4 regions of the Sphaerisporangium sp. B11E5 genome follow, and region 1 is predicted to be linked to each of the others. Evidence: riboswitches for the same ligand, from Rfam matches in the RefSeq annotation. Region 1 holds a riboswitch; each other region holds the start of a gene.
The links. A riboswitch is a leader RNA that binds a small molecule or an ion and turns the genes downstream of it on or off. The one in region 1 is predicted to bind cyclic di-AMP.

Region 1 (7,067 bases):
CCATGGCGAGCAGGTCGTGGGCGCCGGTGATCGAGTAGACCTCGCTGACGCCGTCGAGGTCGGCGATGCTCTCGGCGACCTCGGGGATGCGGTCGACTTCCGCCTTGATGTGCACGATCGCGGTGACCATTGCGTGGCTCTCCTTCGAGTACGGCTCGGCTGGAACCTTATCGCCGTCAGCGCAGGGGCCTTCCCTCGCGGGTGCCGCGGGGTTCCAGGCCTTGGTACGCCAGGTCGATGCGCTCCTTCAGGCGTCCGGCTCCCCGGGCGGGCAGGCTGTAAACGCCGTCCACCCGGACCAGCCGCACGCCGGGGGAGTCCAGCCATCGCAGGATGCACTCGCTCTCCTCGGCCACGGCGGCGGGCAGCGGGCCGGGGCCGGGCAGCACGGTCTCCGCGGTGGCCAGCAGGGCCTCCACGAACGGCGTGGGGTGCGCGCCCTTCGGCATCACCCCGGCCGCGGCGAGCCGGCCGTGCCGCACGACGTGGATGTCCCAGCCCCCGCCGAACGCCGGCGCGGCGGCGACCATCTCGGGGAGGGCGGTCAGCGACCGCAGCCGCTGCATGCGCGCCGCGGCGCGGACGAACACCGCGAGCCGGTCGCGGTCGACCGCCGCCTCCTCGTACCGCTGCTCGGCCGACAGGCGCCGCATGCGGGCCTCCAGCGCCGCGAACACCGGGCCGGGGTCGCGCTCGATGGCCGCGCGCGCGTCCTCGACGTGGCGGTGGTACTCGTCGGGGGTCTGCCGGCCCTCGCACGGCGCCCCGCACCGCCCCATCTCGGCCAGCGCGCACGCCGGCCGCCACGTGCGGGTGGTGATGCGCTCGGTGCACTGCCGCAGCGGCACCGCCTCGTGCAGCGCCGACCGCGCGTCCTCTGCCCCACGCGCCGAGGTGAACGGCCCGAGGTAGGTGCCCGCGTCGGCCTTGACCTCGCGCACGATGGACAGCCGCGGGTACGGCTCGTCGGTCAGCTTGAGCCACACGACCTTCTCGGGGAACCGCGACCGCCGGTTGTAGCGCGGCTTGGCGGCCCCGATGAGCCGCAGTTCCCGCACCTCGGCCTCCAGCGCGGTGGCGCACACGATGGGCCGCACCCGCTCGGCGATGCCGATCATCTCGCGGATGCGCGCCCGCGTCTCGCCCGCCGTGAAGTAGGACCGCACCCGGGTGCGCAGGTCGCCGCTCTTGCCGATGTACAGGGCCTCGCCGCGCTCGTCCTCGAAGACGTACACGCCCGGGGCGCTCGGCACGGACGCCGCGAGGTGGCGCTTGCGCTTCTGCTCGGGCGTGGGGGCCCGCACGAAGCCCTTCAGCTCCTCCAGCGTGGACACGCCGTACGACCCGACCCGCTCGATCAGCGCGTGCAGCACGTCCACGGTGGCCTTGGCGTCGGCCAGGGCACGGTGGCACGGCTCGGTGGAGCTGCGGAACACCCGCGCCAGGGTGGACAGCTTGCAGTTGGGCACCTCGTCGCGGGTGAGCACCCGCCGCGCGAGGTCGGCGGTGTCGACCACCGGCGCGACCGGCGGCGGGTAGCCGTGCTCCTGGCAGGACGCCTTGATGAAGCCGACGTCGAACGGCGCGTTGTGCGCCACCAGCACGGCGCCGGCCGCGAACTCCAGGAACGCCGGCAGCACCTGCCGCATCGGCGGCGCGGCCACGACCATGGCGTCGGTGATGCCGGTGAGCACCGTGATGAACGGCGGGATGGGCCGGCCGGGGTCGACCAGCGTGGCGAACTCGCCGATGACCTCACCACCGCGCACCTTGACCGCGCCGATCTCGGTGATGGCGTGCTCGGCGTGCGAGCCGCCGGTCGTCTCAAGGTCGAAGACGACGAACGTCACCTGCGAGAGAGGTGTGCCGAGTTCGTCCAGCGTGCCTTGAACCCCGATCTCCACGAGCATGACCATACGATCGCGGTCCGACAGTTTCTCCGCCCCGGCCGCCGTTCCGCCATTCGTGGCGCGATCGCAACCTTCCGCGGCGGGACTGTCGCGCCGTGCGAGTGACGGCGCCGCGCGGGGGCCCGCGAACGTCCCCTGGCGGGCCGCTGGCGGGTCGCGCGGATAGGGGCCGACCATGGACGCGACGGCCGTACCCTTGACGGATAGACATATTGTGAAGGGCCGGTCAGCTAGGGGAAGTCGGATGAGTTCAGCCGGAGAAGGCCTGTCTCGCCCGCTGCCCGAGCAGGTCCGGTTACATGTCGTCGAGCTGGCGGCGCAGGTGCTCGGCACCATGCAGCCGCCCGCCATCCCCGCTCCGCTGCGCAGCATCGCCCGGTTCGACCCCAGGAAGCGTGCCCGCCTCGGCAGCGCGCCGATCGCCGCGCAACTGGAGACCGACAAGGAGTTCCGCGAGATCGTCGCCGAGGCGACCGCCGAGGCGTGGCCGGAGCTGGTCGCCAGCCTGGAGGAAGGCAACGTGCCGCCGGCCGCCGAGCCGGTGCTGGTGGCCGCCGCGGCCTACCTCACCCGCCCGCCGGGCTGGCCCGGGCTGGTCGAGGCGGCCCGCGCCGACATCGAGCAGGCCGCGGCCGTCGCGGAGGAGACGGCGCAGGAGCAGACCGTCCAGCGGCTGCGCGAGGAGCTCGCGGCGCAGAAGACCGCGGCCAAGCAGGAGGCCGATCGCCTGCGCGAGCAGCTCAAGACCTCACGCACCGAGGTCGCGGACCTGCGGCGCCGCCTGCACGACGCCAGGGAGCGCGGCAAGCGCGCCGAGGAGCGCGCCGCCGAGGCCGAGGCGCAGGCGCAGGAGGCCCGCGCGGCGGTCGCCGCCGCCACCGGGGCCGCCGAGTCGGAGCTGCGCAAGCTGCGTGAGCGGCTGGCCGACGCCGAGCGCCGCCTGCTCGCCGGCCGCCGCGCCGCCCGCGAGGGCCGCAGCATCGAGGACGCCCGCCTGCGCGTGCTGCTGGACAGCCTCCAGGACGCCGCGGCCGGGCTGCGCGCCGAGCTCGGGCTGCCCGTGGCCATCAGCAAGCCTGCCGACTCGGTGGACGCCGTGACGCCCGCCCGCCCGTCGGTGCGCGCCGTCCCGGCCCGCGCCCTCGCCGACGACGACCCGGCGCTGCTCGACCAGCTCCTCGCCATCCCGCATCTCCACCTCATCGTGGACGGCTACAACGTCACCAAGACCGGCTACCCGGCGCTGACCCTGGTCGACCAGCGGGCCCGGCTGCTCGGCGGTCTCGGCGGCCTCGCGGTGCAGACCCGGGCCGAGGTGACCTGCGTGTTCGACGGCGCGGAGCTGAACGGCCCCGTCCAGGTGTCGGCGCCGCGCGGGGTGCGGGTGCTGTTCAGCGAGCCTGGCGAGATCGCCGACGACCTGATCCGCCAGCTCGTCCGTGCCGAGCCGCCGGGCCGCGCCGTCGCGGTGGTGTCCACCGACCGCGAGGTGGCCGACTCGGTGCGCCGCATGGGTGCCCGCCCGGTCCCCGCGGTCCTGCTGCTGCGCCGTCTCGGCCGGGCCTGACACGGCGCCGGGGCCGGGCATGACCCGGTCCTGACTGCGGCCTTGACTCAAGCTCTGACAGTGGTGGCGACGCCGGCGCGGCCCCGTGGTGCTCCTGGGGCGACCCTTAATCCCTGATACGGGCGTGAACTGGGGTTGCCCGGCTAAAACATTTCAGTCCGAAAGCTGTCGGGGACCTTACCGTTTCTGTAGGATCACGGCCCAGGTGTCACAGTTGTCGCACTTGAGGAGGCTGGGGTCCCCGTGACCGCGCGTGGTGTCCGGAAGCTCGGACGCGTACCGGTGACCGGAGTTCTCGTCGCCGCGGTGCTGGTGACCCAGGCGGCCGGGGCGGTGGCCGAGCCGAGGCCCACCGTCGCCCAGGCCAAGGCGCGGCTCGCCAAGCTGGACGCCAAGGCCGACAAGGTCGTCGACAAGTACAACGACGCGAACGAGAAGTACAAGGCGGCCCGCAAGGAGTACAACGCCGTCAACGGCCGCTTCAAGGAGAAGATCTCGCGGGCCGACGAGCTGCGTGCGGGCCTGGTGTCGGTCGCGGTGAGCAGCTACCAGTCCGGCGACATGCTCTCCTGGCCGCACCTGGTCACCACCGGCGACCCCGAGGCGCTGCTGGCGGGCCTCGCCTCGATCGACCAGATGTCGGCGCGGCGCTCGCGCACCCTCACGGAGTACGAGACGGCGATGAGCTCCCTCAAGGGGGAGCGGGACAAGGCCAAGGGCGCCTACGACAAGGCGCTCAAGCTGTTCGAGGACCTGCGCGACCAGAAGAAGGAGGTCGAGAAGCTCGTCGGCGAGCAGGAGCGGCTCCTGCGCCGCCTGAACGCCTTCAACGCGGGCAACCCCAACAGCGCCGGCGTCAAGTACACCGGCCCCGCCTCCGGCAACGCCCGCACCGCGCTCCAGTTCGCCTACGCCCAGATCGGCAAGCCGTACCGCTACGGTGGCTCCGGCCCCGGCTCCTGGGACTGCTCCGGCCTCACCCAGAAGTCCTGGGCCGCCGCCGGCGTCAGCCTGCCGCGCACCGCCGCCGCCCAGTACTCCTGGGGTGCCTCCCGCCGCGTCTCCCTGAACGCGCTGGAGCCCGGCGACCTGCTGTTCTCCTCCGGCCTCGGCCACGTCGGCATGTACGCCGGCAACGGCCAGATGGTCCACGCACCCCGCACCGGCGACGTGGTGAAGGTCGTCCCGCTGTCTTCTTACCGAGGCATATTCGCCGCCGTGCGGCCCTGAGGTTTTCCCGGCTCTTCGTGGTTCTCGGTGTGATTTCCGGCGCTTTTCGCGGCTGGAACGTTCTCGTGCGCCTGTATCCGTCGCTGGGGCCTGACTCGTGTGCCGCCGCGGGCTCCCGCCGCGCGGTGCCGGCGCTCCAAGATCGTTAACCCCCGTGACTCATGTGACGCATGTGACTCGGCGAGTGGCGTGTTGAGTGACATGTGAGGCGAATCACATTTGAAGGTAGATGCATGAGTTAACCAGGCGTTTTCCGTTTTGTGATCACTCGTTATGATCTAGAGATAACACCGAGGCTTTGCCAGTTCTTGGCGTTCTGTGTAGCTTCTGGGCCGCGGCGAGCACGCCATGCCGTCGCGAGAAAGCCCGGCCGTCCCGACGGCCGGTACCCACCAAAACATCCAGTGGTCATCGGCTTCGTATGTCCCGCCATTAATGGCGCAAGCCGGTGACCAGCCGAATCCGTGCGGCCAGGAGCACGGAACCGGGGACCCAAAAGACCCTGTTGATTGGGGTCAGGGGTGAATCAGCGGTTTATGCCGCTGTAGGGCGACTTCCAAGCCCGAATCCGTCAGCTAACCCGGTAGGCGTAAGTGGAAGAACCTAGGAGCGATCCTGTCCAGCACCACCCCTAGCCCCCGTCTGTCGCGCTTCGCTCGTCTCTCCCTCGGGGGTGTCGTCCTCACCGTCTCGGCCTCGGCCGGCGCGGTGGCGATCCCGGCGGCCGCCGGAGCCGACACGATTCCCGGCGCAGAGCAGGTCATCACGCCCCCCATCACGGTGGCGGCGCCCCCCGAGGCGCCGCAGAGCGCCACGCCGGCCGCCGCCAAGAGCACCGCCGCCAAGAGCACCAAGCTCAGCAAGGCGGCGCGGCAGCGGATCAAGGCCGCGAAGGCCGTGTCCGTGGCCAAGAAGCAGGTCGGCGACCCCTACCGTTGGGGCGCCAGCGGCCCGAACGCGTTCGACTGCTCCGGCCTGGTGATGTACTCGTGGCGTAAGGCCGGCGTGAAGCTGCCCCGCATCACGGGCAGCCAGTACCGTGCCGTCAAGAAGAAGGTCTCCTGGAAGAACCTCAAGCCCGGCGACCTGATGTTCTTCTCCGGCCTCGGCCACGTCGGCATGTACGTGGGCCACGGCAAGATGATCCACTCGCCCCGTAGCGGCACCCGGGTGCAGATCAACAAGCTCACCAAGTACCGCAAGGCGAGCTTCGTGGGCGCCGTCCGCCCGGGCATCTGACCAAGAGCCCCGGACGTCCCACACCAGCACACCCCGGGACACCCCCGCCGGGATCCCGGACGTGACACACCGGGCCGTGCTCCAGGACGAACCCCGCCAGCCCCCTTGGACACACCCTTCAGGGACCTTCCCCTGACCCCGCAGGGCCCCGGCCACCCCCACGTGGCCGGGGCCCTCGGCGTACTACAGGCCCACGGCGTACGGGCCCTTGGTGTACGGGCCCTCGGTGTACGGGCCCTCGTGTCCGGAGCCTCGGCGTAGGAGGCCTCGACGTAGGGGGCCTCGCCGCGCGGGGTGCTCGGCGTGCGGGCCCTGGCCGGACTAGGGCAGGCGGTAGATTGCCACCATGCGCGTCGTGTGGCTCTGGGCCGTGGGGGCCGGGCTCCTGGCCGCGCTGACGGGACCACCGGGGTCGCACGGGGAGCGTGCCGCCGTACCGCCCAAGGGATTCGCGCGGCCATCCGGCGTGGAGGCGGTACTCGCGGAGCGCCCCTGGCTGTGGCGCGGAGCGCGGGTGGTCCGGGGACGGGAGGTGGTCGTCGTGGGCGCCACGGGCACCAGGCTGGGCCTCGAGGACATCGCGCGCCGCGCCGACCGGGCCGCGGCGACGGTACGGCGGGTCATCGGACCGGCCGCAGGGCCGGGTGGTGAACTGGGCGCAGCGCCGGGCGGCACATCGACCGGCGCGTCAGACCGCGGGACAGGTGGTAGCGCGGGTAGCGCGTCAGACGGCGCGGCGGGTGGCGGAGCGGACGATACGTCTCCTGGTGGGGCAGGCGGTACCTCGGATGGCGAAGCGGCTGGTGGGGCAGCCGGTACCTCTGGTGGTGCGACGGGTGGTGGGGCAGACGGTACCTCTGATGGCGAAGCGGGTGGTGGGACAGGCGGTACCTCTGGTGGTGTGGTGGGTGGTTGGGCAGACGGTACCTCTGGTGGTGCGGCGGCCGGCGCTTCTGGTGGTGGGGCGGTTGCCGGGTCCGGTGATGGGGCAGTGGTGATCCTCGTGCCCGCCACCACGGCGCAGGCGGCCGAGCTGGCGGCGCCCGCCGCGGTCGGGGGCATGGCGGCGCTCGCGGGCACCGACCGGATCATCGTGGAGCCCCGCTCGTTCGCGCTCCTCA
Region 2 (7,067 bases), on a different contig from region 1:
GGCCGCGCGGTCCGGCTGGCCCGCGCGGACGGCCGCCTCGACCAGCTCGGGCAACGCCAGGCTGCTGTGCACCAGCTCGTCGGAGTCGCACGGCCCCGCCGCGGCGGCGAGCGCGGCGTCGTAGTCGCCGAGGCCGTTGTGCAGCACCGCCAGTGCGTACTGGGCCACGGTGACCCCTCTGCCCTCGCCCCGGCCGGTCGCGTCCTTGACCATGGCCGCGTACAGCTCGGCGGTCTCGGCCCGCCGGCCGCGCCAGGCGGCCAGCAGGAGCCTGATGTGGGGCAGCGGCGCGGCCCCGATCGCCCGCGTGATCGCGGCCTCCTCGGCGGCCAGCTCGGCGGCGTGGGCGAGCTCGCCGATGTGCATGAGCACGCCGGCGAGGACGTAGAGCGCGGGGGGAAGCACGGCCAGCGCTCCGGCCTCGCGGGCCAGCCGGACGTTGCGGTCGGCCAGCACGTAGGCATGCTCGTCGTCCCACAGCCCCACCGCGACGCGGCAGGCCAGCCACAGCCAGCGGCGGTCGTCGTCCGCGGCGCGGGGTCCCTGGTCGCCAAGCGCCTCCAGGGCCTGCCGCAGGCTGGGCACGCTTGCCTCGTAGCCTCGCGTGTATCTGGTCACCAGCCCGTCGAGCAACAGGTCGACCGGCCCCGGCGGCCCGGGTGGCGCGGGTGCGGCATGGACGGCTTCGGCCGCCTCCAGCACCCCGCGACCGCGGCCGAGAGGTCCGGCGATGATCGACGCCTCCAGGGCTTGCAGGTAGGTCTCGCGGGACAGCGCCGCGTCCAGCGGGGCGAGCGTCTTGGCCGCGTGCAGCAGGGCCCCCGGCACGTCGTTGCCCCGGGTGGAGTGAAACGCGATCTGGGCGCGCAGCAGCTCCACCCGCGCGTGTCGCAACGCGTCCAGCGGCCCTGCCGCCGCGACCGTCAGCAACTCCAGCGCGGCGTCGGACGCACCGGCCTTGTGCTTGGCCTGCGCGGCCGCCAGCGCCCGCCGTGCCCGGTCCGCGGGTTCGGGGGTCAGCACCACCGCCCGTTCCAGGAACGCCGCCGCCGCGGCCAGGCCGCCGCGTGCCCGTGCCCGGCCCGCCGAACGTTCCAGCTCCACCGCGACCGTCTCGTCGGTCCCCAGCACGGCCTGGGCCCGGTGCCAGGCGAGCCGATCGGGATCGGCCCGCGGATCGGTCACCGCGGCCAGCGCACGGTGCGCCCGGCGGCGGTCGGCCGGCGCCGCCGCCCGGTACACCGCCGAGCGCACCAGCGGATGATGGAACCGCACCCGCGCACCGATCTCCACCAACCCCGCCGCCTCCGCCGGCCCGGCCGCCTCCGGACTGATCCGCAACTGCTCCGCGGCGCGCCACAGCAACGCCGCCTCCCCCAGCGGCTCGGCCGCCGCGACGAGCAGCAGCATCTGCGTCTCGGCCGGCAGCCCGGCCGACCGGCGCAGGAATCCGTCCTCGATCCTGCCGGGCACCCCGAGCGCGTCCGGCAGCCCGAAGCCGCCCGCCAGCTCCGCCAGATGCCCCGGCTCCGCGCCGCGGGGCAACTCCAGCAGCGCCAGGGGGTTCCCGCGCGCTTCGGCGATGACCCGGTCGCGCACCCCCTCGTCCAGCGGCGCCGGGACCGCCACGGCCAGCAACGCCCGCGCGTCCCCCTCCTCCAGCCCGTCCACCCGCAACTCCGGCAACCCGGTGAACACGTCCCCCCGGCCCGGGTCGCGCAGCCCGAACACCAGCGCCACCCGCTCCACCTCCACCCGCCGGGCCAAGAACGCCAGGACCTGCGCGGACGCCTCATCCAGCCACTGCGCGTCATCCACCAGGCACAGCAGCGGCCGTTCCTCGGCGACCTCCGCCAGCAGGCTCAAGGCGGCCAGCCCGACCAGGAACCGATCCGGCGGGTCCCCGGCACGCAGCCCGAACGCCACCCCCAGCGCGGCCTGCTGCGGATCGGGCAGCGCACCCAGCCAGTCCAGCATCGGCGCGCACAACTGATGCAAGCCCGCGAACGCGAACTCCATCTCCGACTCCACACCGGCCGCGCGCTCCACCCGGAACTCCGGCGCGGCGCCGCGGGCGTACTCCAGCAGCGTGGTCTTGCCGATGCCGGCCTCGCCACGCACCACCAGCACACCGCTGCGCCCCGCCCGCGCGTCGGCGATCAACCCTTCGATCGCCTCACGCTCGGCACGACGACCCAGAAGCATCGCCTGGTTCTCCCGTGGGGGGCCCGACTGCGATTCCCGCGCTACCCGGCGATTGTCGCCTATCGGATTCGTGTCAGCCAATGGCGGTGAGGATGTCGGCCACCACGTCGGGCATCGAGAGGAACGGCGAGTGGGACGCGTCGAGCGCGACGACGGAGGTCGGGTTGCCCGGGAAGGCCGCGTCGGCCTCGGCGATGAACCTCGCCTGCAGGGCCGGCCTGATCGCCATGTCCCTGGCACAGGTGAGGTACGTGCGCCGCACCGACCCCCAGCCGTCGTGGGTCAGGTCGGTGGTGCCGAGCATGACGCCGAGCGGACCGTCAGGCGTCAGCAGGCCGGTGGCGGCGTCGGCGAGGACCGAGTCGACGTCACCGTAGAACGCCTCGTGAAGCCGCCGCCGGTAAGCCGCGTCATCTGTGGCGAAGTCCAGCCGCAGCGCGCCGATCCGCGCCGGGTCGCCCTGCAACAACGGCGCGACGTGGTCATCGGCGGCCTCGGGCATCCGCGTGTACGCCACAGCCGGGACACCGGACGACGGCATGTACGCGGAAAGATACACCGCGTGCGCGACCAGTTCGGGCGTCCGCTGCGCCACTCGGGTCAGCACGGGCCCGGCCGCGCTGTGGGCGACCACCGTGACCGGCCCACCACCACCGATCCACTTGATCTGAGCAGTAAGTAACCCGGCCGCGTCGTCAAGACTCACGTCCCCCACCGGCGAAAGCTCCGTACCGACTGCCCCGGGATCGTACGACTGCGCACTGAACCACCGAGGACGCCGCGCGTACAGCCCGTGCCCCACCATGTCCACCGCAACGGCCAGGCGCCCGGCCGCCACCACACGGAGGATGACTTCGCTCCAGCACCAAGAGCCGTGCCAGAAGCCGTGAACGAGTACCAGCGTGCTGCTCATGAACACTCCCTGGTGTGAAGCCGTCCGGCTCGATGGAGAACTGCCTACTTCCTTGTTCACTGTCGCAAGCGGGCGGTGACTGTGACGCTAGTAGATCGCTTCGAACTCCGCCGCACCCGAGACGGGCCGCGAATGGCCCGGCTCTCGCATCAACCGCCCCTCCGCGCACCGGACCACCTGAAAACCCCTGGCAACGACACGGAGTCCATGAAAGCGGACGTCGCGCTCGGCCTCGTGGTGCTGAGTCACTGCGGTGTCCCGCTGCGGGCGGGCGGATACGCCGGTGTCGACGTCTTCTTCGTGATCCCCGGGTTCCTGATCAGTTCAGCCGTCCAGGGAGCCGACGAAGTCCGGCCCGATCTCGACCGGCGGGTTCTACGCCCGGCGCCGCCGCAGGCGGCATCGCGGTGTCACGAGCCAGTTCCCCGACACATGAGGGCACAACGAGCCCACACAGGTACCGAAACACCACTGGGCATCCTCCACGTGGTGGAGAATGCCCAGTTCAATGGCGTACTGCTGGGTGCGCCGCCAGGGACTCGAACCCCGGACCCGCTGATTAAGAGTCAGCTGCTCTAACCAACTGAGCTAGCGGCGCATCGGCTACGGCGACTTTAGCAGTAGTGGCGGGGGTGCGCACATCGGCGGGGTGGGGGTCAGTTGGCGGGGGCGGGGGCGGGGTTGTTGTCGATCTGGCTCCAGGCGCCTTCGCTGAAGGGGACGGGGTGGTTCTTCTTGCCTGGGCCGTTGCCCCACTTGGTGATCACGTAGCTGACCTCGATGTGGCCGGCGTCGAAGCCTTGGACCATCAGGGTCGAGGAGTTGAAGGTGCCGCCGGTGAGTTCGGCGAAGGTCTTGGCGTCGATGTCGAGCATGACGCCGTTCTCGGAGGGGATGCCGGGGCCGCGGTCGCCGATGAAGAAGGGGGCTTCCTTGTCCTTGTAGACGATGTAGCCCTCGGTGCCGAGGGGCCAGCTCGGGCTGGCGAACAGGCCCTTCTGCATGGGCTTGCCGATGGCGGGGAGGCCGGTGTCGCCGGCGCGGCCGGAGGCGTCGTCCCAGAAGTAGGAGGCTTTGGTGGAGCCCTGGAGGAGCATGGGGGGGACGATCCGGGTGGAGGCACCGGGAGGGGGGAGCTTCTGGGCGTGGGCGGCTACGGCGTTCGCGCAGAAGATGGAGGTGAGGGCCAGGGTCGCGCCGGCGGCGCCGCAGGCCATGCGTTTCTTCGAACAGCTACGGAGAAAGGTCATGGGGTGGCAGGATCTTTCATCAGAAGACACGGAGCCGCGGAGCCGGTGTGCGTGGGGTCACCGGTGCGGGTATGGGACAGCGCTCTCAAGACCGTGGCGTTCGTGGGCCTGGCTGGAGATCGCGGCACTAAGGCGCGTTGTCACGTAAAGGGCCGGTCAGCGGTGGCGGAGATGCGCCACCACGTCACACTGCGGGCGAGACGGGCTCGCCTGGGGTGGACGGCTGCTTGTAAGCCGATTTTCCGCCGCTTCTGACGGCGAGATCCGGGGTCAGGTCACCCGGGCATTGAGCTTGGGGGGAGTGGGGTGCTCCACTCGGGTCTCCTCTCCGATGACGTCTACCGGGTTAGCTGACGGGTTCGGGCTAGAGAGTCGCCCTACCGCGGGTCTGCGTTCGCTTTCCCACGGATTCACCCCAATGTTGATTGGGTCCCCGGCTCCCTCCAGGCCCCACAGGGCCCTTCTGGGATTCGACGCCGGGTGGCGGCCTTCCGGCTGAAGACCAGGTCACCACCCGATGTAGGTAAAACCTTACCCTCCAAGTCAGGGCAAAGCAAACGATGTGTGTACAAAGCATTATAAGATCTACCAAAGCACCCCAAACCCCTATATTTACGGCATTTGCCAGCCGGTCCGGGGGTGCGCCACACCCACCCAGCGCTCTCCGCGGCCCTCACCCGCCCATGATCACGACGTCGCCACCGGGCACCGAAGCACCGCCGAAGATGATCGCGAACGGCGGTCCTCACACGGGATCACCGGGATGCGGGAAGGAGGAGAGAGGGCAACAGGTCCGGGCAAAGGTCGGGGCCGGGCAGTCCCCCGCCTGCCCGGCCCCGGTTTCACGGTCCTGCGCCGGTGTCTTCCCCCAAAAACACCGGGCGGTCCCGCAGTACGGACACGGTCCCCCACCGCGTCCTTGTGGCAGAAAGCTCCAGTGCGCCCTGGTTCCCCGGGCGCCGGTGCATCCCCCTTGACCTGCCTTAACACTACATACCGGGGCCTGAGGCGCTCGTCATCGGACGGTATAGATTCCGTCTAACTCGCGGGGGATGACCGGGCTTGGCGCCTCAGGGCAACATCGGCGCGGCGACGAGCACCGAGTCGTGCAGGCGGGCGGCGTCCCGGCTCGGCGGGGTGCCGAAGAGGCGGCGGTACTCGCGGGTGAACTGTGACGGGCTGTCGTAGCCCACGGCGTGGCCGACGGCGGCGATGTCCGTGGGGCCTGCGGCCAGCAGCAGCCGGGCCTCCTGGAGGCGGATCTGCTTCTGGAACTGGATGGGGCTCATCGCGGTGACGGCCTGGAAGTTGCGGTAGAAGGCGGACGCGCTCATGCCGGCCAGCCGCGCCACGTCCTCGACCCGGAACGCCCGCGCGTAGTTGTCGCGGATCCACCGCACCGCCCGGGCGATGTGGGCGTGGTTGCTGTCGGCCAGGCCGAGCTGGCGGACGGTCGGGCCCTGCTCCGCCGTGATCAGCCGCCAGAGGATCTCCCGCTTGATCAGCGGCGCGAGCACCTCGATGTCGCGCGGCTGGTCAAGCAGGCGCAGCAGCCGCGCCACGGCGTCCAGGAGCTCGGCGGAGGCGTCGCTCACGGCGAGGCCGGGGGACGCGGTGGCGGCCCGCGGCGCGGCGCCGGACGACGCCCGCAGCAGCAGGTCGGCGATGGCGGACGGCTCCAGCGTCAGGCCGAACCCGAGCGCCGGCCGGTCCGGGCCGACGTCGACGAAGTGGCCGGTGACGGGCAGGTCGACCGACGCGACGAGGTACTGCCCGGCGTGGTACTCGTAGACCCGCTCCCCCAGCGCGAGCCGTTTGGCGCCCTGCGCGATCAGCGCCATGACCGTGCCGGACATCGACGCCGACGGCCCGGCGGGCTCCTTGACGCAGGAGATCAGTACGCCGTCGATGGGGGTGCTCAGGTCGGGCCGTGCGTGCCGGGCCAGCAACGTGCGGATTTCATCCAGAAGCATGACGGTGCGGCATCCAGGGACGTGTGGCCGGGGCGGGGACCCCGGCCGGGGGACGACCTATTCCTTGAAGGCCAGGTGGACGGGGACGCCCTTCTGGAGGGTGTTGCTCACGGTGCAGTAGCTGGCGTGGACCCGGGCGGCCACGTTGCGGAAGACCTCGTCGGCCTCCGGGTCGTTCTCCGGGAGCTCCACCTCGTAGGTGATGGTCACCGGGCCCAGGATGTTGGGCGCGCCCTTCTCGGCCTCCACGGTCATCGACAGGCGGGCCAGCCGGTGGCCGCGTTTGGCGGTGAGGGGTTCCACCGTGACGATGTTGCAGCCGCCGACCGCGGCGAGGAGGAGCTCTACAGGGGTGAAGACGCCTTCGGTGTCGCTGCTGCCGATCTGGACGGCCGCGCCGCGGGCGTTGCGGGCGACGAAGCCGTCGTCGGTGCGTTCCACATTGACCGATGCCATACGGGAAGCCTAGGTGGTTCAGGCGTCAGGGTGCTTCGTGAGGTAGTCGATGTACACGGGGCGCAGGGCCTCGCCGAGTTCGCCCTCGCCGGCACCCATGGCGTCGCTCAGCAGGGCGGAGAAGCGGCTGAGGTCCTTGGCGGCCTCCTCGGTGTGGCCGGTGGCGGCCTCCGCGACGGGGATGACCTTCAGGAGATCCCACAGGAAGCCGAGGTCGCCGTGCGCCACGGCGTAGCGCACCGCGCGGTCGTGCAACTCCTTCGGCGAAAG
Region 3 (7,067 bases), on a different contig from region 1:
AAGTAGGTGACGTTGCCGTTCTTGGCGGCCTCCTGCGACAGCACCACGTTGTAGATGGTGTTGACGCTGTCGACGAACTTCGCGTCCTTGACCTTGCCCTGGAACTGCTGGCCGACCTTGATGAAGTCGTCCCACGTCTTCCACAGCCCGGACACCTCGGCCCGGTCGGTGGGCAGGCCCGCCTTCTTGAACAGGTCGGTGCGGTAGCAGATGCTCATGCCGCCGACGTCGGTGCCGAGGGCGAACAGCTTGCCGTCGGAGTTGATGCCGTTCTCCCACTTCCACGCGGGGAAGTCGGCCTGGCGGCTCTGGAGCCCGTACTGGGCGAGGTCGGTGAAGAACTGGGGGCGCGCCTTGGCGAGGCCCATGCCGCCCTCGTCGATGCCGACGACGTCACCGGCACCCGTGCCGGACTGCAGCCACTGCAGCATCTGCGGCCAGTAGACGTTCTCGAAGCTGTCGGTCAGGTTGTTGTACTTGACCTGGACGTTCGGGTGGTCGGCGTTCCACTTCTCCACGGCGGCCTTGTAACCGAAGTTGGTGCCGCCGCCGAAGGTCTGCAGAGTAAGGGTGATCTTCTCCGGTGCCGCGGACGAGGCACCGCCGCCTTCGCCGCCTCCGCCGCCGGACGAGCATGCGGCGCTGGTGACGAGCGCGGCGGTCATCACCGATGCGACCGCGAGCATCCTGCCGCGGCGCATTGTGTTCATCATTCCGGACCCCTCTCAAGGTGGTTGCCCGATCATTGGGAGATGCATCGAGGGCCGGCCCCGACAGTCGGGCCCCGCGATGTGCTGGATCCCTCAAGTCGTGAACCGCGGGGCATGGTCCCGCGGGCGAGATTTGGGAGCGCTCCCACGAAGAGTCCCCGATGGGCAACGCTGGCGTCAATATGCCGAAACCTAACTGTTACTCCTGGGGTTCCCAGAAGCGCGGAATGCGATGATAAGCGGCAAAAAGGCCATTGCCGGTATTGGGAGCGCTCCCATCGCTACCGGACAGTCTTCCGCGGAAGAAGACATGGAGATGCCGCCGTACGGCCGGTTGCGGGCTGATTCGGCCGTACGGCGGCGGGGAGGGCGGGCGTCCCATGGGAGTGGGTGAGCCGGGACGCCCGCCCGGCTACGGCGGGGGGACCGCCGTCAGGCCGCGTACGCGGGGTAGCCGTAGCCGGCCACCTGGTAGGTCGGGCGGGTGCGGACCTCGACCTTGCCGTTGCCCGTGTTGCCCTCGACGGTCTCGATGGTGCCGTCGCCGTTGTCCTTGACGACGAAGCCGACGTGGTCGATGCCCTCGATGCCGCCGCCGTTCCAGTCGAAGAACACCACGGCGCCGGGCTTCGGCACGCTGCCGAAGCGGCCCTTGGACTCGAACCACTTGGCGTGCTGCACGGTGTAGGCGTCCTGGCCCATCGTGTCCTGGAGGCCGAGCTGCTCGCCGACCCAGGAGACGAACATGTCGCACCACGGGGCGTTGGCGTAGTCGGCGATCCTGCCGGTGTCCCTGGCGATGGTCTGGAGCGCGCGCGGGCTGCTCATGTACCAGGCCTGGAACTTGGTGCCGCCACCGAGGCTGTTCTCGGAGATGCCGACCTGGCTCCTGGCGAGGTCGAGCACCTGCGCGGCGGTGACCCGGGCCGCGGAGCGCGGCTCCCCGTGCGCCTCTGCCGAGGCGACCTTCGCGACGGCGTCGCCGGGAGCGGCGTCCGCGTGGGCGAGAGCGGTACCGGTCACCACCTGGGCAAGGACCAGCCCGCCGAGGGCCAGTCCGATCGCGCGATGTCGTGGGGCATCCATGAGTCGCTGCGTGAACGATGACAAAGGGAGACTCCTTCTTCCAAAGGCGCCTACCGGGTTAGCTGACGGGTTCGGGCCTGGAAGACGCCCTACAGCGCGTCCGTGGGAACGACGCGCCGATTCACCCCGAAAGAAGTGGGTCCCCGGCTCCGCGAGAAAGCGGACTCGGCGTCCGGAACGTGTCGGCGGGAGAGGGATCTCCGCGGCGGACCGGCCTCGCTCCGGCGATCTCCACCCAGGCGGAACTCCCTCGGCGGGACGTTCCTCCAGGTGGAGTCCCCCCACAGTAATACATCGGACAAAGAGCCGCAAACAGGACAAACCACTCATGCCGTTCCGGCCCGGAGTCGGCAAATCTTGGGTCCGTGCTCACCCCCGGACCGCATGACCTTCGCCTGTTGTCCGCCGTTCACCGCACGTTACCCGTCACGTAGCGTCGTGGCACTAGATTGCCTGCGTCGTGAACGTCTCATTACCCGGCGTGGAGAGGATCGGTCGAAGCCGCGTGCGGGAGCAGGGGTCGGCCGTCGCCTGGGTGGAGTCGCCTCTCCAGTTGCTCTGCGCGGTCGAGGCGCGGCACGCCGGACTGGTGGGGCCCGAATTCCAGGTGGTGGCCAGGGCGAAGCTGCCGGGCCTGCGGGTGACCCGCAGGGAGCTGGCCGCCCTCGCCCTGCCCGAAGGCCTGCGGCTGTCCACCGCCGACGACCACATGCCCCGTCCGGGCCGCCGTGAGTCGTGGGTGCTCGGGGACGCCTTCTCCGGCCGCATGCAGCTCACCTCGCTCGGCGCCGCGCCGCGCCGCCTGGTGGTGGTCGACGACGGCCTCGCCACCATCCGGCTGCTGGAGCTGCTCACCGCCCGGCCCGGCACGCCGCTGCTGCGCGCCCGGGCCAGCGCCACCTGGACGCGCCGCGCCCTCGGCGCCGCCGCCTCGCTGCGGCTGCGCGCCGCCGCCCGGTCCGGCCGGCTGACGATCTTCACCGCCCTGCCCGTCCCGGACGGCCTCGCCGCGTCCGTACGGGGGATCGGGATCGACCTGGTCACCCACGACTTCGCGTGGCTGCGCTCCCAGCCCGCCGTCGCGCACCCCCGGCCGCCCGAGAGCACCGTCGTGCTCGGCACCTCGCTGGTGCGCAACGGCCTGATCCACCGGGATCGTTATCTTTCCTGGCTCTTCGCACTGGAAGGTCCGGTAGCCTACTACCCGCACCGCCGGGAGGATCCCGGGGACCTGGCCGCGGTACGTGACCACCCGGGAGTCACCGTGTACGACGGCGGGGCGCCGGTCGAGATGACGCTGCGCGATCTGCGTCCCGGCCAGCGTGTGCTCAGTCTTCCCTCCACCGCGGTGACCTCGCTGCGCGTGCTGCTGTCGGCGCGCGGCGTGCGGGTGGAGACCGTCGACGTCCCGGACGACTGGTGGACGCCATCGGCCACCGACTCGCTCCGGTCGCACCTCCAGATGTTCGCGCACGAAAGGGCTGCTCCTTGACCCGGGTTCTCGCCGTCGCCGACTCCGACAGCTATCTGAAGTGGGCGGCGGGCCTGCTCGACCAACTCCCGGCGGAATGGACGCGGACGCTCGCCGTCGTGCGCACGCCGATCACCCCGTCCCCCGCGCAGATCGCGGCCGCGGTCAGCGGCACCCGCCTCGGCGCGGGTGAGCCGCCGGCCGTGACCTCCGCGCGCGGCCTGCGCCGCCTCGCCGAGCGCACCAGGCCCGACGTGGTGCTGGTGGCCTGCACGGGGCCGGTGGTGGACGTGCTGGTCAGCGGCGTGTTCGGCGGCATGAGCCCGCGGCCGGTGTTCGTGTCGGGCCTGCCCGGCATCTCGATCCCCGCCACCGAGAAGGCATGGCTGTACCGCGGCGGGTGCGACGTGTTCGTCGTGCACAGCGGCAAGGAGGTCGCCGAGTTCGGCCGCATCGGCAAGGAGCTCGGCGCGGCCGGCACCGTCGCCCTCGCCCGGCTGCCCTACCTCGACCACGTCGTCACTCGCCCGGCGTCGACCGGGACCGGCGACCGGGTGGTGTTCGCGACCCAGGCGAAGGTGCCGCGGCGTCGCGAGGAGCGCGAGGGCATCCTGGTCGCCCTCGCCGCGCTGGCCGCCCGCCGTCCCGACCTGGACGTCGTGGTGAAGCTGCGGGCGCTGGAGACCGAGCGGCAGACCCACAACGAGCGGCACCACTACGAGCGGCTGTGGCGCGACCTCGTCGCGGCGGGCGTCGTGCCCCCCGGCGCGGTGCGGTTCGCCGCGGGCGCGATGCACGAGCACCTGGCCGCGGCGGCGGGTTTCGTCACGGTCAGCTCCACCGCGGCGCTGGAGGCGATCGCCGCCGAGGTGCCGCTGCTGGTGCTGTCGGACTTCGGGGTCAGCGCCGAGATGATCAACCTGGTGTTCGAGGACAGCGGCTGCCTCGGCACCCTTGAGGACCTGACCTCCGCGGGCTTCCGGCGGCCCACCCCCGCCTGGTGCGACGCCAACTACTTCCACGACTCCGCGGTCAGCGACTGGGTGCCCCGGGTGGCCGCCCTGGTGGAGGAGGCCAGGGCCGGGCGCCTCGCCCCGGTGCGCCCCCTGCTGGACGGCCCCGCCCACGCCGCCGCCCGCCGCCGCGCCCGCCTGCGCGTGGAGCTCCCGCCGAACGTCCTGCGCGCCGGCTACCGCGCCAGCCGCCGCGTCCGCCGCTACCTGAAGGCGATCTCCTGACGAAAGCCCCGCACGCACGCGGCGGTGGTCACATTCCGTGACCACCGCCGCGTGCTGTTTCGAGAGGGTCCCGCGGGCTCAGCGGGTGAGGGCGCGGCGCAGGCGGCTGAGGGCGCCGCCGCGGCCGGGGCGTCGGGGCGGGGAGTCGATGAGGCCGAGCGCGCCGAGGCGGCGGTTCTTGAAGTAGCGGGCCTGCGGGCCGTGGGCGGCGAGGTAGCGCACCGCGGCCTCGCGCAGCTCCGGGTACTGCTCGCTCTGCATGCAGTACCCGACCGCCTCCACCAGGCCGGGCAGGTCGGCGGCCGGTGGGTCGGTGATCGAGCCGTCGCGGGCCAGCCGGGGCAGGGTGGCGTCGATGATCGTGGCCGGGATCCGGTTGCTGTTCTCGTACGGCGAGAGCCGTTCGAGCACGGTCTCGCAGCCCATGGTGGCGACCGGCGCGCCGAACAGCCGGTGCGAGGTGACGAGGGCGGTGGAGAAGCACCCCACGACCAGCCGGGGGCGCAGCGCCTTGACGCACACCTCGGCGGGCACGGTCTCCGGCGCGACCCGTAGTTCCACCCCGAGCGCGGCCGCCGCCGACCGCATGCGCCGGGCGTGCCGCCGCCCGGCCGCCGGGTGGGGCTTGAACAGCACGGTCCTGTGCCCGCGCGCCACGACCGCCTCCAGCATGGCCGCGTGCGTCGCGGCCTCCTCGTCGTCGGTGAGGATGCCGAGCGCCGCGAGGTACTGCCCGAGGATCACCACCTCGCCCTCCAGGCCCTCGGGCGCGTTGATCGCCCCGATGACCTCGGCGAACGCGGCGTCCGGCACGGCCTGCGGCGCCACCCTGGCCTCACGCAGCAGCAGCGGCGCGAGGCCGGGCACCAGGTCCAGGTGCAGCAGCCGGGTGATGCGCCCGGCGATCTCCGTCGGCAGCGGGTCGCGGGTCGGGCCGTAGCTCATCAGCCCGTCGGAGTACACCGTGATCGGGCAGTCGCGGATCAGCGCCGCCAGCGTGCGTGACGGCGGCACCGCGATCGACTCCACCACCAGCTCGGACGGCCCGTCGCCGAGACCGAGGTCACCGCGCAGCAGCCGCCCGAGCATCGGCAGCTCGGCCTGGCGGGCCTTCCAGTCCGACGGGTGCAGCGGCGCCACGATCTCGTTCCACGACCGCACGTCGTCGAACCGGGACCGGATCGCCGCGAAGCCCTCGGTCTCGTCCACCCCGGGGGTGATCTCCGGGATGGCGGCGTTGTTCGACACCAGCAGCAGCCTGCGCCCGGCGCGCGGCCCGAACCGCCCGTCGTCGATGGCGGCGGCCAGGGTCATCGCGCCGAACAGCGTCGAGCTGTAGAAGACCTGGGTCACGGCAGGCGCACCTCGGCATAAGCGTCGTGGGGGAGGAGCGGGCGCAACAGCTCGGCCCGCTCTTGTTCCAGCCCGCTGCCCGCCACCAGCGCGGGAGGCAGGCTTGCCAGCACCTCCGAGGCCCGCGCGGTGAAGCGCCGCAGCAGCTCGGGGGAGTACCGGTCGGACAGCTCCAGGTGGTGGGCCAGCAGCGCGCAGAAGCTGCGCACCGCCTTCGGCATCAGGTCGTCCTCGTCGCGGACCTGCGCGAACACCAGCTCGAAGGCGTCGAAGAAGTGGAGCTGGCGGGCGTCGCCGATCTGGGTGAGGGAGTTCGGCACGAGCCGCCGGTAGAACACCCCGGCCAGCGACACCGCCGCGAAGGACCGCGCCTCGCGGTGCAGCCGCCAGATCCACGGCCGGTCCTCGGCGGTGTGCAGGTGGCCGGGGAACGTCAGCAGGTCGCCGAGCGAGCGCCGGTAGATCCCCGCCCACGCGTAGGGGTAGTCGACCATGGTCTTGGTGTTCAGCGGCAGGATGCCGTCCCGCGGCGGGAGCACCACCCCACGCCGGTGCTCCGGCGCGCGGTTCAGGGTGCGCTTGCGCCCCTCCACCTGCACGTGGTCCACCCGCACGAAGTCGCACCCGAGCCCGTCGATGGCCTCGACCAGCTTGGACAGGTACCCCGGCGCCACCCAGTCGTCGCCGTCCAGGAACGTGACGTACCGCCCGGACGCCAGGGACAGCCCGAGGTTGCGCGCGTCGGCCAGCCCGGCCGCCACCGTGTTGCGCAACACGGTGAGGCCGGGCAGCTCGCCGCGGAAGTCCTCGACGACCTCGGGTGTCTCGTCCGCCGAGCCGTCGTCGACCACGATGAACTCGAAGTCGGCGCGCGCGTTGCGCACCAGCGAGGTGAGGGCGTCGGCGATGTACGGCTCGACGTCACGCACCGGCACCACCACGGAAAGGGTGATCACCGGCGGCCTCCGCGAAGGGTCACTGGTCTCCTCGGCACCCGGTCAGACCGTCACGCGGCGCAGCCGGGACTTGGGGGCCTCCTCGCCGGGGAACACCCGCTTGACACCGTCACCGAGAGCGGTCTCGATGATGCGGATGTCGCGCACCAGGTGCTCCAGTCCGCTCGGCTCCAGCGAGGCGGCGTGGTCGGACCCCCACATCGTACGGTCCAGCGTGATGTGCCGCTCGACGGTGACCGCGCCGAGGGTGACC
Region 4 (7,067 bases), on a different contig from region 1:
CCGGTGGCCGTCCAGCCGTGCACGGAGGCCTGGGAGACCACCAATCTGCTCACCGTGGCCACGGCGCTCGTCACCGCGGCCGCGGCCCGCGAGGAGACCCGCGGCTCGCACTGGCGCGAGGACTTCCCCGAGCGCGACGACACCTGGTGGCTCGGGCACCTGGACATGACCCTGGCCGAGGAGGGGCTGACCATGAACTACCGCCGCCACGACGAGGACCGCGCCACCACGCTGCCGCGCCAGACCGAGGCCGAGCTCGCGGACGCCGGCCTGGACCCGGCCGCCGTCGTCGCGCTGATCGACGCCGCGCTCGCCGAGGACAGCCCCGAGGGCGACGTGACCACCCTCGCCACCATCCCGGCCGGCCAGACCGCCACCGGCGACGTGGTGGCCCGCAAGGACGGCGTGGTGGCCGGCCTCCCGGTCGCCGAGGCGGCGTTCGCCCGGCTCTCGGACGGACGGCTCACCGTGGAGCGCCGGGCCAAGGACGGCGATCGCGTGGCCGCGGGCGACGTGCTGATGACGGTCACCGGCCCGGTGCGCGACCTGCTCACCGCCGAGCGCACCGTGCTCAACCTGCTCACCCACCTGTCCGGCATCGCCACGGAGACGGGACGCTGGGTGCGCGCCGTCGAGGGCACCGGGGCCCGCGTCAGGGACAGCCGCAAGACGCTCCCGGGCCTGCGGGCCCTCGCCAAGTACGCCGTCCGCTGCGGCGGCGGTGCCAATCACCGGATGTCGCTTTCGGACGCGGCCTTGATCAAGGACAATCACGTGGTGGCGGCCGGTGGGGTCGCCGAGGCGTTCCGCGCGGTCCGGCGGGCCTACCCGGGCCTGCCGATCGAGGTGGAGGTCGACCGGCTCGACCAGATCGAACCACTGCTGGCGGAGGGGGCGGAGGAGATCCTGCTGGACAATTTCACCGTGGACGACCTGGCGCGTGCCGTGCGCCTGGTCGGCGGCCGCGCGCGCCTGGAGTCCAGCGGCGGGCTCACCCTGGCCGTGGCGCGTGAGGTCGCCGCGACCGGCGTCGACTTCCTCGCCGTGGGCGCCCTCACCCACTCCGCGCCCGCACTCGACATAGCTTTGGACCTCCGGGGGGCTTGATGCTGCTCACGATCGACGTCGGCAACACCCACACCATGCTCGGCCTGTTCGAGGGGGAAGAGGTCATCGAGCATTGGCGCCTCGCCACGGACGCGCGGCGCACCGCCGACGAGATCGCGGTCGTCCTGCAGGGACTGCTCGGCCAGAGCCCTCTGCTGAAGGACGCCGACATCAGCGGCATCGCCCTGTGCTCCACGGTGCCCTCGGTGCTCAACGAGATGCGCGAGATGTGCCGCAGGTACTACGGCGACGTGACCGCCGTCATCGTGGAGCCCGGGGTGCGCACCGGGGTGCCGGTGCGCATGGACAACCCCAAGGAGGTCGGCAGCGACCGCATCGTCAACGCCCTGGCCGCCGTCACCCTGTACGGCGGGCCGTGCGTGATCGTCGACTTCGGCACGGCGACGTCGTTCGACGCGGTCTCGGCCAAGGGGGAGTACGTCGGCGCGGTCACCGCGCCCGGCATCGAGATCTCGGTGGACGCGCTCGCGGCGGCGGGCGCGCAACTGCACAAGGTGGAGCTGGTCCGCCCGCGCTCGGTGATCGCCAAGAACACCGTCGAAGCCCTCCAGGCGGGCATCATCTACGGCTTCGCCGGCCAGGTGGACGGCATCGTCGAGCGCATGGCCCCCGAGCTCGCCGCCGACCCCGACGACGTGACGGTGGTCGCCACCGGCACCCTGGCGTCGCTGGTGGTGGACGAGGCGCGGTCCATCGACGTGCACGAGCCGTGGCTGACGCTCATCGGGTTGCGGCTCATCTACAACCGCAACGTGGGCTGACCCGCTCGAAAAGCAGGCATGCCTCAGCAGGGCCGGGCAAATGCCCCGGCCCTGACGGATCACCGCGATGACGGGCATGCGGAAAAGCCTGGGAAAGTGTGCCATATTTCGCGACTAATAAGCGCGCATAGGCTCCTGATCATATGTCGGCGACATGGGGCGAGCGAGCGTGGGACCGCAGGTGTGACAGCGGAACCGCCGATCCACCAGGCATGCCGTCACACCCTTGCGTGACGTCCGTCGGCGCCCCTCCCCTTGATCGCCGCTGTCCGCCCCGCTACGGGCTCGTAAACATGTCATGAGTAGTTCACATATGGAGTGGTATGTCAATGACGAACGTAACAGGTATCGCGGTCAGTGCTTGACGACCTTTCAACGTGGCGTTTACCGTTCCTGACGGGCGGGCCGAAGCATTCAAGTATGTAGCCGAGTTCGTCGTGGGGGAGAGGACACCCGATGGCGTATCCGGATCTGGTTTCCCGGGGAAATGACATTCCCGCGGGATCAGACGTGGGACTGACCGACGATGATCTGCTGCTGCTCGCCGAACTGGCCAAGGGCGTCACCGTCGATCGAGTCGGCCGGCGGCTCGACGTGAGCGGCCGCACCGTCCGCCGCCGCCTGCGCGGCATCTGCGACCGCATCGGCGTGGCCACCGCGATCGAGGCGGTGGCCTGGGCGGCCCGTCGCCGGCTGATCTGATCCGAAGGTCAGTCGGCGATGCGCACGGCACCCGCGAACGGGCGGTTGCCGATCGGCGCCACCCGCACCACGTCGCCGGTGCGGGGGGCGTGCACCATCATGCCGCCGCCGATGTAGATGCCCACGTGGTGCAGGTCGCTGTAGAAGAACACGAGGTCGCCCGGGCGCATCTCCTCACGGGACACATGGGTGCCCGCGGTCCACTGGTCGCCGGTGTAGTGCGGGAGGCTGATGCCGACCTTCTGGTAGGCCCACATGACCAGGCCGGAGCAGTCGTAGGAGTTCGGGCCCTCCGCGCCCCAGACGTACGGCTTGAGCTGCTGCGTGAGCGCCCACCTGACGGCCTCGGCCGCCTTGCCGTCCCCGGGGATCGGGATGGCCACCTTGGTGGCCCTGCCGTAGCCGCCCACCTGCGAGAGGGCCCGGCGGAACAGGCTGCTCTCGGTGCGGGTCACCAGACCGCGGATCTTGTCCCGCTTCGCGTCGAGCTCGGCGACGAGCTTCTTGACCTCGGCCTCGCGGGCCTTGGCGCTCTCCTTGGCACGCTCGGCGCTGTCCATCGCCTTGGTGATCTGCGAGACCTCCTCGCCCTGCTGGAGCTGCAGGGCGTACGTCGTGGCCGCGCGGTCGAGGTAGCCCTCGGGGTCGCCGGACATCGCGAGGGCGAGTGAGGAGCCGATGCCGCCGGTCATGTAGGCGTCCTGGGCGTAGAGCCCCGCCTTCTGGCGCTTCTCCTCCAGGTCGGCCTGGCTCTTCTCCAGCGTCTGGTTGGCGAGCTTGGCCGAGCGCTGTGCCTGCTTCAGGCGCTCCTTCTGGCCGTTGTACTGCTCGGTCAGCGCCTCGATGTCGTTGTAGAGGCGTTCGACCTGGTTCTTGAGCTCGTTCAGGCTCGGCTTGGGCTCGGCGGTCGCGGACATCAGCGGCGTGCCGAACGTCAGGGCGGTCAGGGCGACGGTGACCATGGCGACACGGCGGGGCAGGCGCCCCGGTCGTACGCGGGCCACTCGGGCCGTCATGGCCGTCACAGCCGCGCCGAACCGGGACCGGTGGTCCAGGGGGCGGGCGTGCCGGCCCGTGCTCTTCCCAGGCGTGCGCCCAGCGTGCACCAACGAGCTCCTCTCCTCGGCCGCCTACCGGGTTAGCTGACGGGTTCGGGCGGGAGTAGCCCTACCGAGTGACCGGTCGCGAAGATCGCGATGCCTCCCTCTCGGATTCACCCCGGGGGATCGGCGGCCGGACGGTACCGGCGGGTGCCATGTGGTTCCCCGGTTCCCGGCGTGTCGGAGGTGGCCGGGATTAGGCGGTCCGGCCATCGTGGGCGATGACCGGGATCGAGCCGTGACACTAGTGCAGCTCAGGTTCCTGCTCAACCAGAACTACGAATTCTGTAGAGGAATCACAACCGCCGCATCACGGAGCGATCACGCCGGGACGGGCCACAAACCCGCTTTACGCTGGGAAGACGTCCGCTTTACGCTCCCGTGACGGCGAAGTCGCAGGTCGCTGCCGTCTTGTTATGGCGTTTACGGGACGTCCTGCCGCGTTTCGACGGCTCGCGCTCGCCCGGCTACCCACCGCGACCGGAATCGGACCTGGCCTAATTTGGGGCCGTCCGTTATCGCCGACGCGCGCCGGCGCAGGTCGGCGACGCGTGCTGCCTGCGGATACGCTGGCCGGTCATGGAGCAGGTCGTGGAGTCCGTGCCGGCCGGGAGCGAGTTGGTCGTCCGGCGTGCCCGCGCGACGGACGTCCGGGCCATCGGGCGATTGGTCGAGTCGTATTCCGGCGACGGGCCCCGCTTGCTGCGCAAGGCCACGGTCACCTTGTACGAGGACGTGCAGGAGTTCTGGGTCGCCGAGCGGGGCGGCGAGGTGGTCGGCTGCGGGGCGCTGCACGTGCTGTGGGAGGACCTCGCCGAGATCCGCACGGTGGCGGTGGACGTGCGCTGCCGGGGGCGGGGCATCGGGCACCGCATCGTGGCGGCGCTGCTCGACACCGCCAGGGAGCTCGGGCTGCGCCGGGTGTTCTGCCTCACCTTCGAGGTGGAGTTCTTCGCCAGGCACGGATTCGCCGAGATCCAGGGCACACCCGTATCACCTGAGGTGTACGCGGAGTTGCTGGACTCCTACGATGAGGGCGTCGCGGAGTTCCTGGATCTGGAACACGTCAAACCGAACACTCTGGGCAACACGCGCATGCTCCTCCATCTCTCGCCGCCTTCCTGAGCCTTCCTGACCCCTGGGATGACGCCATGGAAAGGTGACTGTTGATCCCGCTGTCGCTACGTTGGGCAGCACCACAGCATGTGTGCCTGACATTTGCCACATGCGAAGCCGAAGTGAGGTGAAACGGTGAGCACCGGACAGCCGCCGTACCCACGTGACGAACCGGACGACAACCCGTCATCCGGGACTCCGCAGTATGGACAGCAGGCCGAGCGTCCCGGAGCGGGTCTCGACCCGGAGGTCACAGTCGTCCACCGCCCCCAGCCGACGTCGGAACACGGTTATCCCCAGCAGCAGTCGTACGGACAGCAGTCCTACGGCCAGCAGGACCCCTACGGTCAGCAGGGCGGGACCGGAGCGTACGGCCAGGGATACCCCCAGCAGTCGCAGGGACAGCAGGGACAGCAGGGTCAGCAGTACGGCCAGGGCTACGGCCAGCAGCAGTACGGCCAGGGCTACGGTCAGCAGGGTCAGCAGAGCCAGCAGGGTTACGGCCAGCAGTACGGGCAGCAGCAGGGCTACGGCCAGGAGCAGCAGCAGTACGGGCAGGGCTACGGCCAGCAGGCGCAGCAGGGTTACGGCCAGCAGCAGGGCTACGGCCAGGGCCAGCAGGCCCAGCAAGGCCAGCAGTACGGCCAGCAGGGCTACGACCAGAACGGCTACCCCCAGCAGCAGTACGGCCAGCAGGACCCCTCCGGCTACGGCCAGCAGCAGGGGTACGGCCAGCAGGGCCAGCAGGGCCAGCAGGGCTACGGCCAGGAGCAGCAGCAGTACGGCCAGGGCTACGGTCAGCAGGCGCAGCAGGGTTACGGCGCGCAGGGCTACGGCCAGCAGGGTCAGCAGGGCTACGGCCAGCAGCAGTACGGGCAGCAGTACGGCCAGCAGGACCCGCAGGCCGCCTACGGGCAGCAGCAGTACGGGGCCCAGGGATACGGGCAGCAGCAGGGCTACGGCCAGCCGGCGTACGGCGAGCAGGGTTACCCCAAGCCCTACGGCGCGACGGGCCCGGGCCCGGCCGGGGTGCCGGCGCCGCTCGCCGAGTGGTGGCAGCGCCTGGTGGCGCGCATCATCGACGGTGTGCTCCTCGCGATCCCCACGGTCATCCTCACCGTGATCCTGCTTGCCGTGCTGGTGACCCAGCCGAGCTTCGACCCGTCGACGGGCCAGGTCGTCGAGGGCGGCGGCGTGTTCCTCTACGAGCTCGCGCTGGCGCTGATCGTGGGCGCGATCTACGTCGTCTACGACTTCTTCATGCACAAGAGCCGCGGCCAGACGGTCGGCAAGATGGCCATGGGCATCAAGGTCATCACCCTTGGGGGCTCCCTTGAGGGCGGGCTGCCCAGCGACGCGGCGGTCAAGCGCGCCGCGGTGTTCTTCGGGCCGCAGTTGCTGCGCTGGATCCCGTTCGTGAGCATCGTGGTCGGCATCTTCGCGCTGGTGAACGTGCTGTGGCAGTTCTGGGACAAGCCGTACCAGCAGTGTCTGCACGACAAGGCCGCGAAGACGGTGGTCGTCAAGGTCAGGTGACCGGGGCGCGGACAGGGCCGGGGATCGTACCCGGCCCTGTTTTCGTGTTCTTGCTGTTGAACATTACGGGTGCGAAGTGGGCAAAGTGGTAACGGGCCTACCCCTACTTGCGATAGGACCTTGCATGAACGGCGTGTGCCCGTTCGCCTGTCGCGAAAGGTGATCAGATGACGGCGGAACCACCCCCCGGGAGTGGCCCCTACGGGCACCCCCAGCAGCCCGATCCGCAGTACGGGCAGCAGTACGGTCAGCAGTACGGCCAGCCGCAGGGTTACGGCCAGCAGCCGGGCCCGCAGTACGGCGACCCCCAGGGCTACGGCCAGCCGCAGGGCTACGGCCAGCCGGCGTACGGCGAGCAGGGCTACCCTCAGCAGGGCTACGGCCAGCCGGACCCCTACGGCCAGGCTCCGCTCGCCCTCTGGTGGGAGCGCTGGGTGGCCCGGTTCCTCGACGGCCTGATCTTCAGCGTCGTCTACGGGATCTTGAATTCCATCTTCTACAGCATGTTCGGGCCCTCGGTCGCGGATATCCTGGCGGACCCCTCGGCGGCCACCGGATCGGTCGTCCTGCCCGGTCTGCTCGCCGCGATCATCGCCTTCGGCGCGTATGCCGCCTATGACTATGTGCTGCATTCCAAGGACGGGCAGACGCTCGGTAAGAAGGTCATGAAGATCCGCCTGGTGTCGGCGGCCGGCGGCCCGGTTGATTCGGGCGCCGTCATGAA

Region 2: another riboswitch for cyclic di-AMP. It lies ahead of ABGB17_RS06430 (hypothetical protein); the one in region 1 lies ahead of ABGB17_RS25460 (C40 family peptidase).
Region 3: another riboswitch for cyclic di-AMP. It lies ahead of ABGB17_RS01105 (CHAP domain-containing protein); the one in region 1 lies ahead of ABGB17_RS25460 (C40 family peptidase).
Region 4: another riboswitch for cyclic di-AMP. It lies ahead of ABGB17_RS30645 (NlpC/P60 family protein); the one in region 1 lies ahead of ABGB17_RS25460 (C40 family peptidase).

What each region holds. Positions count from the first base shown of each region.
Region 1 covers NZ_JBDPMD010000032.1:11,859-18,925, reverse strand. Annotated here, with positions in the region: gene ABGB17_RS25480 (Lrp/AsnC ligand binding domain-containing protein) at 1-130, opposite strand, end outside; gene ABGB17_RS25475 (DEDD exonuclease domain-containing protein) at 177-1,910, opposite strand; gene ABGB17_RS25470 (NYN domain-containing protein) at 2,155-3,477, shown strand; gene ABGB17_RS25465 (NlpC/P60 family protein) at 3,721-4,707, shown strand; cyclic di-AMP (ydaO/yuaA leader) riboswitch at 5,152-5,312, shown strand; gene ABGB17_RS25460 (C40 family peptidase) at 5,416-5,946, shown strand; gene ABGB17_RS25455 (hypothetical protein) at 6,941-7,067, shown strand, end outside.
Region 2 covers NZ_JBDPMD010000004.1:190,170-197,236, reverse strand. Annotated here, with positions in the region: gene ABGB17_RS06445 (AAA family ATPase) at 1-2,205, opposite strand, end outside; gene ABGB17_RS06440 (alpha/beta fold hydrolase) at 2,279-3,118, opposite strand; tRNA gene ABGB17_RS06435 (tRNA-Lys) at 3,643-3,716, opposite strand; gene ABGB17_RS06430 (hypothetical protein) at 3,775-4,368, opposite strand; cyclic di-AMP (ydaO/yuaA leader) riboswitch at 4,688-4,854, opposite strand; gene ABGB17_RS06425 (AraC family transcriptional regulator) at 5,439-6,341, opposite strand; gene ABGB17_RS06420 (OsmC family protein) at 6,399-6,797, opposite strand; gene ABGB17_RS06415 (hypothetical protein) at 6,816-7,067, opposite strand, start outside.
Region 3 covers NZ_JBDPMD010000001.1:287,717-294,783, forward strand. Annotated here, with positions in the region: gene ABGB17_RS01100 (extracellular solute-binding protein) at 1-713, opposite strand, end outside; gene ABGB17_RS01105 (CHAP domain-containing protein) at 1,143-1,796, opposite strand; cyclic di-AMP (ydaO/yuaA leader) riboswitch at 1,829-1,977, opposite strand; gene ABGB17_RS01110 (hypothetical protein) at 2,278-3,288, shown strand; gene ABGB17_RS01115 (DUF6716 putative glycosyltransferase) at 3,285-4,505, shown strand; gene ABGB17_RS01120 (polysialyltransferase family glycosyltransferase) at 4,584-5,858, opposite strand; gene ABGB17_RS01125 (glycosyltransferase family 2 protein) at 5,855-6,814, opposite strand; gene ABGB17_RS01130 (N-acetylneuraminate synthase family protein) at 6,857-7,067, opposite strand, start outside.
Region 4 covers NZ_JBDPMD010000045.1:61,240-68,306, reverse strand. Annotated here, with positions in the region: gene ABGB17_RS30660 (L-aspartate oxidase) at 1-1,107, shown strand, start outside; gene ABGB17_RS30655 (type III pantothenate kinase) at 1,107-1,889, shown strand; gene ABGB17_RS30650 (LuxR C-terminal-related transcriptional regulator) at 2,400-2,591, shown strand; gene ABGB17_RS30645 (NlpC/P60 family protein) at 2,600-3,697, opposite strand; cyclic di-AMP (ydaO/yuaA leader) riboswitch at 3,703-3,904, opposite strand; gene ABGB17_RS30640 (amino-acid N-acetyltransferase) at 4,271-4,816, shown strand; gene ABGB17_RS30635 (RDD family protein) at 4,943-6,343, shown strand; gene ABGB17_RS30630 (RDD family protein) at 6,511-7,067, shown strand, end outside.